DNA from 2 places in the Desulfovermiculus halophilus DSM 18834 genome. Region 2 is predicted to be linked to the other one. Evidence: riboswitches for the same ligand, from Rfam matches in the RefSeq annotation. Region 2 holds a riboswitch; the other holds the start of a gene.
The links. A riboswitch is a leader RNA that binds a small molecule or an ion and turns the genes downstream of it on or off. The one in region 2 is predicted to bind thiamine pyrophosphate.

Region 1 (7,566 bases), on a different contig from region 2:
GGAGCGAAAAGATCAGGGTGATCAAGGAAGGCCTCCCGGTCATGGGCTTTCCGGTCATTATCGTCGGAGGCATCTACACCGGCACCCTCAGCCCTACCGAGGCCGCGGCTGCGGCGGTGTTCTACGCCCTGCTCCTGGAGACCCTCATCTACCGCAGTCTGACCACGGACCGCCTTGTTGACTCATTCTTGCAGACCGGGGTGATCACCGGAGTGGTCTTCATCCTGGTCGGAGCCGGACAGGCCTTTTCCTGGATGATCGGCTTCATGCAGATCCCCCAGCAGCTGCTGCCCCCCCTTTTCGGCCCTGATCCATCCATGCTCAGAGTCATGCTCATCGTCGTTATAGTCTATTTTGTAGCCTGCATGTTTGTGGATCCCATTGTGGCCATTTTTATATTAAGTCCTATCTTCCAGCCTTACGTGGTCAGTGCCGGCGTGGATCCCATTCTCTTGGGAACCCTGGTCACCCTGCAGGCAGCCATTGGGTCAGCCACCCCTCCTTTTGGCTGTGACATTTTCACTGCCCAGCTCATATTTCGACGTCCGTACCTGGAAGTCATAGGCCACTCCCTGCCCTTTCTGCTCATGCTCATAATCGCTACTGTCCTTCTGATTGTCTTTCCGCAAATCGCCCTTTGGCTGCCCAACATGGCCATGGGGGGATGATGGGCCGGTGGTCGGTAGTCGGTGGTCGGTAAAAAACTTGAATCTCAAACATCACGGCGTCAACTGCTCAAGGATATTGACAACATCGCTCACATCAGCCAGGAGACACGTTCATGTCCCTGAAACACCTACGCATTTTCCTTGCCTTCCTCGTCGTTCTAGCTGGAGGCTCGCCAGGTTGGGCAGCCGAGGTTGAGCATCAATGGCAGATCGCCCTTGAAGAGATCGAGGGCAGCATGCAGCATGAGTACGCCCGCACCTTTGCCCAAGCACTGCAAGAAAGATCCAAAGGCCGGATCACCTGCTCGATCCGCTTTTACGGAGAACTGGGAACGTCAGATGATATCACCAGACTGGTCCAGAACCAGGATATTGAGTTCGCTTTCCAGTCCCCGGGGCATCTGGGCTCCGAGATCCCCGAAGTCCAGGTCTTCTCTATCCATTACCTCTTTCCCACCAAACGCGAGCTTGTGGAAAAGGTGCTTCGGCACGGGCCGCATACGCGGAGGACACTGCAGAAATACTACAACCGACACGATATGGAGTTGCTGTCCGTTATCGATGAAGGCTGGCAGATCTGGACCGCGAACAAGCCGTTGCGCCGACCTGCTGATTTCGACGGACTCACCTTCCGGGTCATGTCGTCTCCTTTCTTGATCACCGCCTACCGCCTGTATGGAGCGTATGTGATCACAGTCCCTTACAGTCAGATCTACAGCGAACTGGCTCTGGGCCGGATAGATGCCCAGACCCAGCCTTTTTTCGCCCTGCAGGAGATGAAGTTTTATGAAGTTCAGGACTATATGATCAAGGCCAACCAGCTCCCGTTCATCGCTACCTTTGTCGCCAGTCATGATTTTATGACCCGGCTGCCGGATGATATGCGGAGCATTATCCTGGAGTCTGTAGAGGCCGCGAATGAATTCATCTTTGACCTGGAGCCGAAGCTGAATCAGCAGCGAAAGCAGATGATCATGGAGGCCAAACCCTCTATGACCTTTATTCAGCTGACTGAGGAGGAGATCGCCGCTTTCAAACAAAGGGCCGAGCCCCTGCGGGGCAAATTTCTGGAAATGGGCGGAGACGGAGCCGAAGAGGTGCTGAATGCGGTCCTGGCCGACATTGAATGGGCCGCGGGACAAGAATAATCGGCCTGGCGGGGGCGCATTGCCTTGAGATGCAAACCAGCAGCCAGTATTGCTGAGAGGAGGGTGACATGCAGGCAGAAGAAGTCAAGCAGGGCAGGACATTTGTCCTCCGCTTGGAAGATGGAGACATCGTCCATCAGTGCATTGAGGATTTTGCCCGAGAAAACGGAGTTCAAGCCGCGGCCCTGATCATTCTCGGCGGGGCGGATTCAGGCAGCAGACTGGTCGTAGGCCCAGAAGACGGTGATCAAAGGCCGATCACCACCTTGCAGCATGTTTTGGAGGCAGTCCACGAGATCGCAGGCACCGGAACCATCTTCCCCAATCAGCAGGGCGAACCGGTTTTGCACATGCATATGGCCTGCGGTCGGAACAGTGAAACCCGCACAGGGTGCATCAGATCCGGGGTCCAGGTATGGCAGATCATGGAAGCTGTGCTCTTTGAGTTGAGCGATAGCCGTGGCCAGAGGGCAGCAGACCCGGAACTCGGTTTTCAGGTGCTGCAGTTGCCCCAATAAGCTGTTGTCCGCTTTTTTTCAGCCGGCAAAGCCACAACCTGCTCCCCTGGAGAGCAGGTTGACCTTCCGGCTCACTGACACACAGGCTCTGCTCCGGAGTCCAGACCGGCCAGATACTCGCTGACCACCGCCCGTTCCTCCGTGGTCATCTCCATGCCTTTGTGTGCCATGCGGTCCACAACATTCTCCCAATAGGCCGGATCCTTTCCCAGATTCAAGCAGGTAATCTGGTTGGAGTGACAGGATACGCACTTGGCCATAAGCAGCTCCTGCCCCCTGGGCTGTGTCTCTCCTTGACAGCCGAACAACCCCAAAATGCCGAGCAAGACAAACACACAGACACAAAACCGCATACGTCCTCCTTTTGTGCTCGATGCCTGAAGAGTCCCTACCGGACGTTGCCGGGCTTGCCTGCCAGAAGTGCATTGTGCCGCTTAAGAACATGTGGAGGTTGAATGCGGGTAAATCCTGCCTCCTCCAGAAGGCCCTCCATATCCTGCAATGAGACCCGGTGGGCGTATGGTGGTCCGAAGGGGGCGGCTTCCTTTTTCCAGTCCACCACCAAGACCCGTCCTTCTGCCCGCAATATTCGATACGCCTCCTGCATCATTGTGTCCGGATGGTCGAACTCATGCAGGACATTGGCCATAATCATCAGATTCATAGTATTGGCAGCAAAGGGCAGCGCACTTTCTCCGATCCGGACCAAACCGATGCGCTGCCGCTCATCGGCACTCAGACTGCCCTGCAGCCACTGTAGAACATCCCTGGACACATCGCAGGCCCAGATAAAGCCGCCCGGTCCCAGCCGACGGCACAGCGGCCGGGTATAAAAACCTGTTCCGGCCCCAATATCAATTGCCCTGCCAACCCGCTGTACACAAAAAGCACTGAGAATATGCTCCGGATCTTCATACTCCAGGCGCTTGGGGTCTTCCAAAGACGACATGTGCTTGGGATCAAATTTGTGCTTGGCCATGCAGTATGTCCTTGATCTGTTCTCCGCTGGGGGTAGACGCAGGAGAAAAGAATGATAACAATGTATCGTGCAGAGTTCGAATACAGGTATACGCGAATGTATACCGGTTGCGGACCAAAGAAAAGGCACATCCCTTGGACGACGGCATTCACCCCACAGCAAGGAGGTCAGCTATGCGTTTATACTCCCCATCATTTCAGGATCAGGCCACAATTCCAGTCAAGCATGTCATGCCCGGGGCCGGGGGGGACAACGTCTCCATCCCCTATGCCTGGGAAGACGTGCCTGCCCAGGCCGAATCCCTGGCCTTGGCCCTCATCGATCCCCATCCGGTGGCCAACAACTGGATCCACTGGCTGGTGATCAACATCCCGGCCCAAACCGCCTCTTTGCCCGAAGGGGCTTCAGGGCAGAACATGCCCCAAGGCAGCCAGGAGTTGCAAAATTCCTTCGGGAAGCCGGGTTACGGAGGTCCTCAGCCGCCGGCCGGAACCGGAGGGCATCCCTATGTAGCTACCCTGTATGCCTTAAACGCCGCATCCATTGACCTGCCGAAAAATGCGAGTCTGGACCAGTTCTACAAGGCCATTGAAGGCAACGTCCTGGACCAGGCCGAGTACACCGGAATGTTTGAGCAGTAAATACAAAAGCTGCTCGGTTGCACCTTTGGCCCAACCGAGCAGCTTTTTCAGCGAAGGAGCTTTACCGCACAGAAATCGCCGCACATGGCGCACTCTTCTTTAGCGGCGAAGGTCTCCCTGCGGCGGCGGACCATGTCCGGGTCCAGACTGAATTCCGTGATTTTCTCCCAATCCAGATCCTTTCTGGCCCGGGAGATAGCAGTGTTTCTCTCCACTGCCTGCCTGCGGCCCAGGGAGACCTCGGCGCAATGGGCCGCGACCAGGGAGGCCTTTACCCCCTGCCATACATCGTGCTCATTGGGCAGGGTCAGGTGCTCGGCCGGGGTCAGGTAGCACAGGAAGTCAACTCCGGCCGTAGCGGCCAGGGCCCCGCCGATGGCCCCGGCAATATGATCATAGCCCGGGGCGATGTCTGTGGGCAAAGGACCGAGGACATACAGCGGGGCCTGGCCGCAGAGCCGCTTCATGGCCTGGATCTGGGACTGGACCAGGTGCAGAGGCACATGCCCCGGGCCCTCCACCATTGCCTGCACCCCGGCCTGCCTGGCTTTCTTGACCAGCCCGGCCAGAATGACGACTTCCTCCCACTGGGCCCGATCACCGGCATCCGCGCCAGCCCCCGGGCGCAGACCGTCTCCCAGGCTGATGGTCACGTTGTGTGCCAAACAAATGTCCAAAAGCCGGTCATAGTCTTCCAGCAAGGGATTCTCCCTGTCGTTGACCTCCATCCACCGGGCCAGAATGGACCCGCCCCTGGAGACGATGCCCAAGCTCCTGTCCCCTTCCCTGGCCATGGCTGCGGCCTGGGCGCTCACCCCGCAGTGCAGGGTCATAAAGTCCACCCCTTGCCCAGCCTGGTGTTCGATCTCGGCAAACATGTCCTCAGCCGGGATTCGGCCCGGATCTTCTCCGTTCGCAATATATTTCTGGGCCACACTGTACAGGGGCACTGTACCCAACGGCATGGGTGTAGCCTGCAGTATCCGCCGGCGAATGACATCCAGATCCCCCCCGGTGGACAGATCCATGACAGTATGCGCCCCGGCCTGATAGGCAGTGACCGCTTTGTTCACTTCCAGGTCGGGATCATTCATAAACGGAGAGGTCCCGATATTGGCGTTCACTTTGACCGCCGCCGGTTGACCGATAAGGACCGGCTGCACGTTTTCATGTTCGGGGTTGGCCAAGAGGACCATGCTCCCGTTCTCCAGCCCGGCCTGAATACTCTCACTCTCCAGGCCTTCCTCCTCAGCTATCTGCCGTCCATGTTCGGACCACAGGCGGCTTAGAACTGTATTTTTATGTAACATCCCGGTCTCCTTTATATTTCCTCCCGCAGCCGGGCGTCGATCAGCTGAGCCGCCTTTTGTCCGGACAAGAGCATCCCGCCGAAGATCGGTCCCATCCGGTAGGATCCAAAAGAAGCGTTCGCGGCCATGCCGCTGACATACATCCCCGGAAATATCTCTCTTGTGTTCTCCACTGTTGTCCGCTCCGCTCGTTCGGCCCACATGGACTGTTCGCCCTCAATACCTCCGGAAGGGGTGAACAACCGGACATCGTTTTTCCTGATCAGGGTGTGCAGAACCTCCAGGGGATGACCTGTGCTTTCAATGACATACTTGCTCTCAATAACCACAGGATCGATATGCAGGCCGGCTATCTCCACCGGACTGGAATTAATGACCAGGCCGGTAACCTTTTTCTGACCTCCATCCTCTCGAATAAGCACATCTTCCACACTGATGCAGTTGAAGACCTTTGCCCCGCTCAGACAGGCCTTGGAAGCCAGGGTGGTTGTTGCGGCAATAGCGTCAGCCGTGTAGTAGCCGTCCCGGAAAAGGATCAGCGGTACTCCGGCCTCTTCCAGAACGGTTTTCCCCTCTTCCTGGACCACGATTGTGTTCCAGGTCATTCCTCCCCCCCACATGCCTCCGCCGATGGAGAGCTTGCGCTCAAACACAGCCACGTTCCACCCTTGGCGGGACAGATGCCAGGCCGCGGTCAAACCGGACGGCCCCGCCCCGACCACTGCGATGTCCACCTGCAGGCAGGACCGGAACTTCTCATAATAGGAATCCATAATGGCTTCAGTGATCACGACCTCTTCCAATCCCATGCTCTCCTCCTTTTTCCCATGCACGACCATTCCCGAGAAACCCTATGCAGATAGAAGCACGGTGCTCTTATCTGCATACCCAATCAGACTGCCCCACAGGAATGCATGGGTGAGCGCGAACAGGAAGAACAGGTTCGGGGGCGCATAAGCGCCCCATCTGCTCCGCACCGCGTCGGCCGCTGGCACAACCGGACCATGGCCGGCACGGCAACAAACGTCCTGCAATCAGCTCAGCTGATGCGCATTCCTATGGCTGCTAATGGGGATTCCGGAACGGCAAAGGCGAGAACAAATCCAGAGATGAGATACAGACAAAGAGAGGAGTACTCATCCGATTCCCTACGACAGCATGAACTGTATCAGGTTCTGTGGGTATGCTCTCAGTCCCGGCCGTCTGCCGGAACACCCCAATCGGAACGATGAAAGGATAGGGCCTTGAACCGTAGAGGTCAAGGACAATATCTAAAACCTATTTCTCAAGCACAGACCTGGCAATCTCCATGGTCCCCTGGGCCATGACCGAGTCGTCAAGATCTTGCAGACCAAACCAGGCGGCTTCCAGGGCATCACCGCCAGGGCACAAGCGACCGGAGGCGACAAAGACCTGAAAATCCATAATCAGATAATGAAAACGTATCCGTTCCTGCGGGTCCGGCTCAACATACTCAAAGTGGGTGAGCAATTTCCCCACCCGGACCTGGAGGCTGGTTTCCTCCCGCATTTCACGGACAACGGCCTGCCGGAGGCCTTCACCCAGCTCTACTCGTCCCCCTGGGATGGTCCACAAGCCTTGGGATGGGGCCTGTCCCCGCTTAACCAGCAAAATCCGATCATGCTGAATCAGCACACCGCCCACAGCCACTATTGGAACGTTTGGATATTCAGACAACGATATCTCCTTATATTCTGTTTGCTGCGCTTCCCGCAGCATTGCCTAATGCCCCACCCCCAGCACTCTGGGCAGCCACAGGGCCAGATCCGGCCACAACAGCAACAGGACAACACAGACAACAAAACACGGCAACAACAACCCAACCCCTTTGTACACCATAGCCAGGCTCACCTCCCGGTCCATGGAGGCGACGATAAAGGTATTTATGCCCACCGGCGGGGTTACCGCCCCCATAGTGGTCACCAGGGTAATCCAGACTGCAAACCAGGCCGGATCGTAGCCCAAAGACTGGGCCACCGGGAAAAAGATGGGGATGGTGATCAAAAGCAGGGCCAACGCATCCATAATCGCCCCGCCCAGGAGGTAGATGCAGAAGATGCAGGCCATGACCATCACCGGGGATATGGACATGGAGGCCACCAGACCGGAAATCTCGTATGGAACCCTGGTCACGGTCAAAAAGCGGCCGAAAATAACCGCTCCAAGGATAATGACCATGATCATGCACGAAATGCGCAATGTGTCGTCAAAGGCCTTCCACAGATTGGTCCAGGACAGTCGACGCCCGGCCATGCTGATGATCAGGGCCAGGGCCGCGCCT
Region 2 (7,566 bases):
TTGTGTTCAAGGTCCTGCAAGGTGAGAGGATTGAGGTCCGTATCCACCGTCCGGAAGTCCGGGGCCGGGCTCCCGGTGGTGATCTCCGGACCGACCAGGGTCAACGGGTTGCCTTTCATAGTGATCAGTCCTGTACGTTCCTGCATAGCGCCCTCCTGTGTTTGGGGTGAAACCTGTCATTCTACGCCGGCGCACCGGGCTGTCCCTTGAGATACTGCACAGCCTGTTCCAAGCCGTCCATGCTCAGCTCAAACATGGGAAAGACCTGGCGGATCATGCCGATGGTCCGGGTATAGGGCCACTGGGCCGCCATCTTGGGATTGAGCCACACCGAGTAGGGAAAGGACCGGGCCAGAAGCTGCAAACGGTCGATGCTCGGCTGTCCAGACGTTTCCTCCTGATGGATGGAGCCGTCCCTGGCCATGAGTTCATACGGGGCCATGCTCGCGTCTCCGACGATAATCAACCGGGTATGCGAGTCCCAGGTGACCATATCGTCCACCTTCACCCGGCGGTTGCGGCGGCGGGGATCGGCCCACAAAAAGTCGTAGATGGTATTGTGGAAATAGAGGATCTTCAGATCCTGAAACTGGGCTCTGGCGTGGGAAAACAGGGTGGTGACCACCTGCACGTAGGGGTCCATGGACCAGCCGCCGTTGTCGATAGCCAGAATAACCTTCAGCCTGTCCCGCAGGCTGCGGCGAAAGATCAGCTCTATCTCACCGGCCTTTTTGACCGTTTCCCTGATGGTCTCGTCCACGTCCAGGATGTCCTTGGGGCCTTCGGGCACCAGGCGGGTAAGCTTTTTCAGGGCCTCGCCGATCCGGGCCTGGGTCAATGGACCTTCCTGGGCATAGTCCCGATAGCGGCGATCCATGGCCACCTTGAGCGCGGACTGACTGCGGGAGGCGCCGCCCACCCGCATGCCTCCGGGGTGATGCCCGGAATGGCCGACAGGCGAGGTGCCTCCGGTTCCGATCCATTTGCTGCCCCCGTGATGCTCCCCGTCCTGATCCCGCAGGCGCTGGTAGAAGTAGTCCACCAGCTCCTGGGGGGACATGCCGGACAGCTCTGTTTCGTCCATACCCAGAGCCTGAGCCAGTTCGGCCGGATCGTGCAGCCAGTCCTGGAGCATCTGCTTGATCCAGTCCTCGAGCTCTTTGTTTTCAGGCTCCTCCAGGGTCTGGCCCTGAAAGTAGTGGGCAAAGACCCGGTCATAGAGATCAAAGTGCTTTTCGTTCTTCACCAGCAGGCATCTGGCCGCGGTGTAGAAATCGTCAAGATCGGCGATCAGCCCCCGGCGCAGGGCTGTCTGGAGGCGCAGGAATGCAGTGGGGGACACCGGGACCCCGTGCTGGCGCAGGAGGAAAAAAAAGGGAATGAACATATGGGCTACAGCCGTCCCAGATTGGCTTGGGCCCGCTCAAGATCCTGACTTTTCTTGAACAGGGTCCCCAGGTAGGGGAGGTTTCCTTTCTTCAGCTCCTTGGGGGTGACTTCCGGATCGTGCTGCACAGCCCGGATCCAATTGATCAGCTCTCTGGTGGCCGGTTTTTTCTCAATCCCCGGCAGATCGCGAAGGGCATAGAAGGCCCGAACGCACTGCTGCATCACCTCGTTGGCCAGGTCGGGAAAATGCGTGCGCACTATGTCCTGCATCATATCCGGGTCGGGAAAAGCGATATGGTGAAAGTTGCATCGGCCTAGGAAGGGCTCGGACAGGTCCTTCTTGGCGTTGGAGGTGATGATGATCACCGGCCGGTGCTTGGCCCGGATGGTCTTGTCGATCTCTATGATGTCAAACTCCATCTGATCCAGGATATCCAGCATGTCGTCCTGGAAATCGGAATCAGCCTTGTCGATCTCATCAATGAGCAGGACCACTCTCTGATCGGACATGAAGGCCTGTCCGATTTTGCCCATGGAGATGTACTCCTCGATGTTGCTCACATCCCGGCTGGAGTCCCCGAAACGGCTGTCGTTGAGCCGGGTCAGGGTATCGTACTGATACAGGGTGTCCACCAGCTTGAGTGTGGACTTCACATTCAGAACAATCAGCGGCATATCCAGGGCCTCGGCCACGGCGTGGGCCAGCATGGTCTTGCCGGTCCCGGGTTCGCCCTTGAGGAGTAAGGGCATTTCCAAGGCCATGGAAATATTGACTATCTTGGCCAGCTCCCGGTCCAGTACATAGCTTGAGCTTTGGTGACAGGTGGTTTGCAGGTCATCGTTTGCGAGCATAGGTTCTCCTTCAATCTCCAATTACGCGTGTTCGAGGTGTGATGTAAGGATGTAGCACAGGCGGCAGCTCAAATAAAGCAGGTCCGGACCATCCCTCCGGCCTCAGGTGCAGCGTCTTTGATGAGCATGGTGCGCTCCCTTATTCGGGGTGTTGTGTTGCACCCTTATTTGCTTTACAATTTCCTCCCTGGCTACGAGGGAACATGACATCTCACCAATACACTGAACACATGAGGAGAGCGAGGCATGAGCCAAGAGACCCTGAAGGAACTGCAAACAGGAATCACCAAGCTGGCCAGGACGAATAAGGATATGGTCCGGGCCATGATGAACCTCTCGGAAACCGCGGCCCGGGAGGGGGCACTGCCCCGGAAGATGAAAAAGCTCATCTTCGTCGCCCTGGCTGTCCAGCAGCGGTGCAGCTACTGCATCTCGCATCACGTCCATGACGCTCTGGAATCCGGGGCCACGGCCGAGGAGATCTATGAAGCCGCCGAGGTCGCCGTCGCCATGGGCGGGGGGCCGAGCCTGGCCTACACCGCCACCCTGGTCCGGGAAGCTGTGGAATCCTTTGCTCAGAACGGGTGAAGCCCATGCATGCACAGCACAATCACTGTCCATTTCTTCTCCACCCGGCACTCACTTGGCGTATGAATGATCAAGGTATGCTTGAAATTTTGGCCTGCAAGTGAGTGCCGGGACGCGCTCCTGCTGCCGGATCATCCGTTCCCGGCAGTCAGCATGATTCCTCGAACCTTCTGATCCACTTCCCGCAGGTCGCGCTCGTCCGGCCGGCCCCGGATGTCCCCCAGGCGGCCCTGTTCAGACATCTGGCGCATATTCTCCGGGTGGTATTCGCCCACAAAGTACCATTCGTCCAGGATCATAAACCCGAGATGGTCGAAGAGCTGCCCCATGTACTTCACCGCCGGGACGGCTTCACGTATGCCGGTGTGCACACCGCCGTAGGTGCAGTAGACAACAGCCTTTTTCTCCACCCGCTTGGGGGAGGCTGGTTTGATCTCCCCGGCCTGAGCATAGCCCTTGCGCAGCTTGGTGAACAGGTCCTGCATCGGCTTGCCCGGAAGCCAGGCATACACCCCGGATCCGGCAAAGACGAAATCGTAGTCCAGGATATCGATATCAGCGTCGGCCGTGGCTTTGACTGTATCTACCGTGTGCCCCAGCTGGGTGAGGGTGGAGGCGATTTGTTCCGCGACCTTGGTTGTGTTGCTGGTGGCGGTGTAATAAAGATTGAGAATCCGCATACTGCTGACCTCCATTGATGTGTTTTTTGAGTTCTGTCCATGAAACATAGGACCCACACTGCGTCTGTCAACCATACCGCCCGCAGAAGTCCTCGCCGCCATGAGGTTTACAAACCGGGGATCTGCAATTAGGCTTGTGCGCAAAACGACACGTTCCGGGGTGGCGGAAACGCCTGAGATGATACCCGTTGAACCTGATCCGGGTCGTTCCGGCGCAGGGAGATACGATCACCGTCAGTGCACCATGTCAGGCCGCTTCCCTCTGGAAGCGGCTTTTTTCATGCCCCCTGCTTTGGGTTCAGGAAGCCCTGCGGACACAATGCATCCGGGAGAGCCTATGCCCAGTCTTGCTGATGTCGGAGAGTTCGGATTCATCCAGCGGATCAGCGGGCAATGTCTTGTCCGCTCGGACCGGGTGCATACGGCAATCGGCGACGATGCGGCCGCGTATTGGACTGACGGGAGCAAGCTGGCCTTGATGACCACGGATATGCTGGTGGAGGGGGTGCATTTCATCCGGACCGCGGCCAGCCCGTTTTCCCTGGGCTGGAAGTCCGTGGCCGTGAATATGAGCGATATCGCGGCCATGGGCGGGAGCGCGGGGGAAGCCTTTATCAGCCTGGCCATACCCAAGGACTGCTCCATGGACTATCTGGATGAGCTGTACCGGGGGATGCACGATATCTGCGTCCGTTTCGGGGTGAATATTCTGGGGGGAGACACCACCAGCTCCACCCAGGGGCTGGTCATCAATGTGGCTCTGACCGGGGAGGTGGCCGAAGAGGAGATCCTCTGCCGGGACCGGGCCCAACCCGGGGATTTGATCTGCTGCACCGGCCCCCTGGGAGACAGCCGGGCCGGCCTGCACCTCATAACCAGCGGCCTCGAGCCCATTCCAGAGGAATTCGAACCCCTGTATCAGGCCCATATCGCCCCGTGGCCCTGCCTGGAAGAGGGCCGTTTCCTGGCTTCGTCCCGGGCCTTGGGGGCGGCTATCGATGTCAGCGATGGGGTGAGCTCTGATCTGCAGCATATCTGCACCGCCAGCGGGACCGGGGCAAGAGTATATGCCGCGGATATGCCCCTTTCCCAGGAGTTGACCTGGTTCTGCTCCCGGTTTGGGTTCGATCCCCTGGAGTGGGCCCTGGCCGGAGGCGAGGACTATGTCCTGTTGTTCACTGTCCGGCCTGAAAAGCTGGATGCGGTGCAAAGGGAGTACGCAGAGAGGTTTCGTCCATCCTTGGCCGTGATCGGCGAAATGACCGCAGGCGGGGAGCCGGAACTGGTGGATGCCTCGGGGAGGGTGCGTCCGATAACGAGCACAGGCTGGAATCATTTTCGCGGTGTCCGATGAAAGCCGCGTACATTGCGGCTTTCGTCCTCATTTCTACCTCATGGAGAGTGCCATGCCCACTGCCGAGAACAGTTTGCGCACCTACCGCCGGGTCCTGAGCGTTGCGGGATCGGACAGCGGGGGAGGGGCCGGGATCCAGGCGGACCTGAAGACCTTTTCCGCGTTGGACTGCTATGGAACAACCGCGGTCACCGCCCTCACGGCCCAGAACACACAGGGAGTCACGGGAATTCAGCAGGTGCCGGCCTCCTTTGTTCAGGCTCAGATGGACGCGGTCCTCAGTGATATAGGCACTGATGCGGTCAAGATCGGGATGCTCTTTTCAACTGACATTATCTGGACTGTGAGCCAGGTCCTGGCCCAGGCCAAAGCGCCCCGGGTTGTCCTCGATCCGGTTATGGTGGCCCAAAGCGGGGACAAGCTGCTGGAAGACCGGGCCATTGAGGTCATGTGCCGGGAGTTGATGCCTCTGGCTGATCTGATCACCCCCAATCTTCCAGAGGCCGAAGCCATTCTGGAGCGGAAGATCCCGGACTTTACGTCCATGCAGCGGGCGGTACGGGACCTGTGCGCTTTCGGCAGCAAAGCCGTGCTGCTCAAGGGCGGCCATCTCCAGGATTCGGCCAGCGTGGACCTTCTCTATCTCCGGGAGGGGGATCGATGCCTTCCTTTGCATGCCGAGCATGTGTCCACGATCAACAACCATGGGACCGGATGCACCCTGTCATCGGCTGTTGCCGCTTTTCTGGCCAGGGGGATGGAGATGGAAGAGGCGGTGGGCAAGGGCAAGGAGTACATCACCCGGGCCATCCAGGCCGGGGCAAGCTACAGGCTGGGCCGCGGACACGGGCCTGTGCATCACTTCTACGCCATCTGGGAGTGATCCGGCTCAGGACCGGCTCTTCGACCTAGTGAAAAATCACTCTTAATCTGTCGCTCCCTCTTCGTCCTCCCTTGAGGGCTGTGCATGGCACACACTTGACACCGTGGGGTTATAACATGCTGAAAAAATGAGGTGTCAGATTCACCATCCCAACCACCCCTGCCCCTCCTTGCAAAGGAGGGGAGTTAAGAAAATCGCGGCTGTCTGTACGTTTTCTATCCGCAAGTGTATGGATTATCGAAAACCGTAATCGCAGATTTAAGGCAAGATCAGACGGTTAAGGGTCCCCTCCCTGCACTCACTTGAAAAAGTGCATGACACATAGCTGATCACTGGTAAATCACAAGTGAGTGCAGGGGGATAAAGGGGTGGTTGAACGATGACAAATACCTTATCCCACGGTGTCAAGTGTGGGTAAAGCTCAGCCCTTGAGGGGGCTGGGGGGTGTTTCTTGCATTGCGACAGATGATGAATGACATGGTGCTAGATTCTGTACCCTGTTTTCCGCAGGCTGGGAGGGGATTGGAGAGGCGTTTTGCCGGGAGGGCAGGGAGTGTGTATGCTCCCTCTACCCTGAATCCCAGGGCAGAGGGCAGATCACGTGCGTCCTTATTCCCCGCCGCCTTCAGCCACGGTAAAGCCTTTGGCAAAGCCGCCGGTGCTGGCCGGTGTCCCGGCTATGCGGGCCAGGTAGGTTGATCCCAGGTCCTTGATGTGGTCGCCCACGTCGTCAAAGTAGTTCAAGTGCTCCTGCTCTTCGTCGATGATCTGCTCAAAGAGCTTGGCGGTAATGCTGTCCCCATTGTCCCGACAGACCTGAAGGAACTGGTTGTAGGCATCGATGGTGTCGTCCTCCAGCTTGGAATCGTGGGCAAAGATCTTGTCCACTTCCTGGCCTTGCTGGACCTTCTGGGAGGAAGAGGCCACCGGCTCTCCGCCCAGCTCCTTGATCCGCTCGGCGAACATCTCGGCATGGCGCATTTCGTCAATAGCCACCAGCTTGATGTTCTTGGCCAGTTCGCCGTAGTCCATGTCGTCCAGGCCGTAGTGCTGATTCATGTACTGATAAATGGCGTGCAGCTCCATTTCCCGGGCCTTGTTCAAGACCTCGATGACCTTGCCGCGCCGCTCTTCCCGTGATCCATCTGCCATGTGAACCTCCTGTGTGTTGGTCGTGATCGTCAGAGCTGCTTTCCGGCTCCAGGCCGGGAGCAGGATGTAACCTAAATAAGCATCATCAGGAAATGATAAGGACAATTTGCGGGTTGTCAACTGAGACCCAGGAGGTATCCAGGCCCCTGAAAAAATGCTGTCCAAATAGCACTGCAACGAAGCTTCGGCTTATTTCCCGTCATTCCCGCGCAAGCGGGAATCCAGGTGCTTCGTCCAGGAAATGAGCGACCAATGATAGAAGGGCGTTGCACTGGATTGTCACGTGTTTCGCGTGGTTGCAATGCATTTAATGCTCGGGGCCGGTCAATAGTCAAACGACGAAAACGGCCTGTGGGTCTTATCTTTCTTTGTAGTGATGGTATGCATGTCCGCAGGCACTCGTTTGCCCGCCAGGTATACCCCCTGTTGTTGACCACTCCCTTAAGTGTCCTGTATCCCAATCAGAATACGGCACGCAAACGGGCTTGCCCCGGCAAAGCATGCTCAACTGATTCGCAACCTTGGACTCGTCAAGAGGTGTTCGCATATGGCCCTGAAAAAATCACAGCTCTACAGCTCCCTGTGGCAAAGCTGCGATGAGCTGCGCGGAGGCATGGATGCCTCTCAATACAAAGATTATGTCCTGACTCTGCTTTTCATGAAGTACG

Region 1: another riboswitch for thiamine pyrophosphate. It lies ahead of N902_RS0104370 (sulfide-dependent adenosine diphosphate thiazole synthase); the one in region 2 lies ahead of thiL (thiamine-phosphate kinase).

Annotation. Positions count from the first base shown of each region.
Region 1 covers NZ_JIAK01000007.1:155,884-163,449, reverse strand. The annotation lists gene N902_RS0104405 (TRAP transporter large permease) at 1-668, shown strand, start outside; gene dctP (TRAP transporter substrate-binding protein DctP) at 782-1,816, shown strand; gene N902_RS0104395 (PPC domain-containing DNA-binding protein) at 1,885-2,334, shown strand; gene N902_RS16370 (hypothetical protein) at 2,406-2,687, opposite strand; gene N902_RS0104385 (class I SAM-dependent methyltransferase) at 2,723-3,313, opposite strand; gene N902_RS0104380 (YbhB/YbcL family Raf kinase inhibitor-like protein) at 3,487-3,954, shown strand; gene thiC (phosphomethylpyrimidine synthase ThiC) at 4,002-5,264, opposite strand; gene N902_RS0104370 (sulfide-dependent adenosine diphosphate thiazole synthase) at 5,276-6,073, opposite strand; TPP riboswitch at 6,393-6,493, opposite strand; gene N902_RS16365 (NUDIX hydrolase) at 6,543-6,962, opposite strand; gene N902_RS0104360 (TRAP transporter large permease) at 7,008-7,566, opposite strand, start outside.
Region 2 covers NZ_JIAK01000008.1:144,545-152,110, forward strand. The annotation lists gene tpx (thiol peroxidase) at 1-146, opposite strand, end outside; gene N902_RS0105305 (vWA domain-containing protein) at 182-1,387, opposite strand; gene N902_RS0105310 (AAA family ATPase) at 1,393-2,241, opposite strand; gene N902_RS0105315 (carboxymuconolactone decarboxylase family protein) at 2,488-2,829, shown strand; gene N902_RS0105320 (flavodoxin family protein) at 2,961-3,509, opposite strand; TPP riboswitch at 3,656-3,748, shown strand; gene thiL (thiamine-phosphate kinase) at 3,847-4,863, shown strand; gene thiD (bifunctional hydroxymethylpyrimidine kinase/phosphomethylpyrimidine kinase) at 4,916-5,746, shown strand; gene N902_RS0105335 (bacterioferritin) at 6,356-6,898, opposite strand; gene N902_RS0105340 (type I restriction-modification system subunit M) at 7,446-7,566, shown strand, end outside.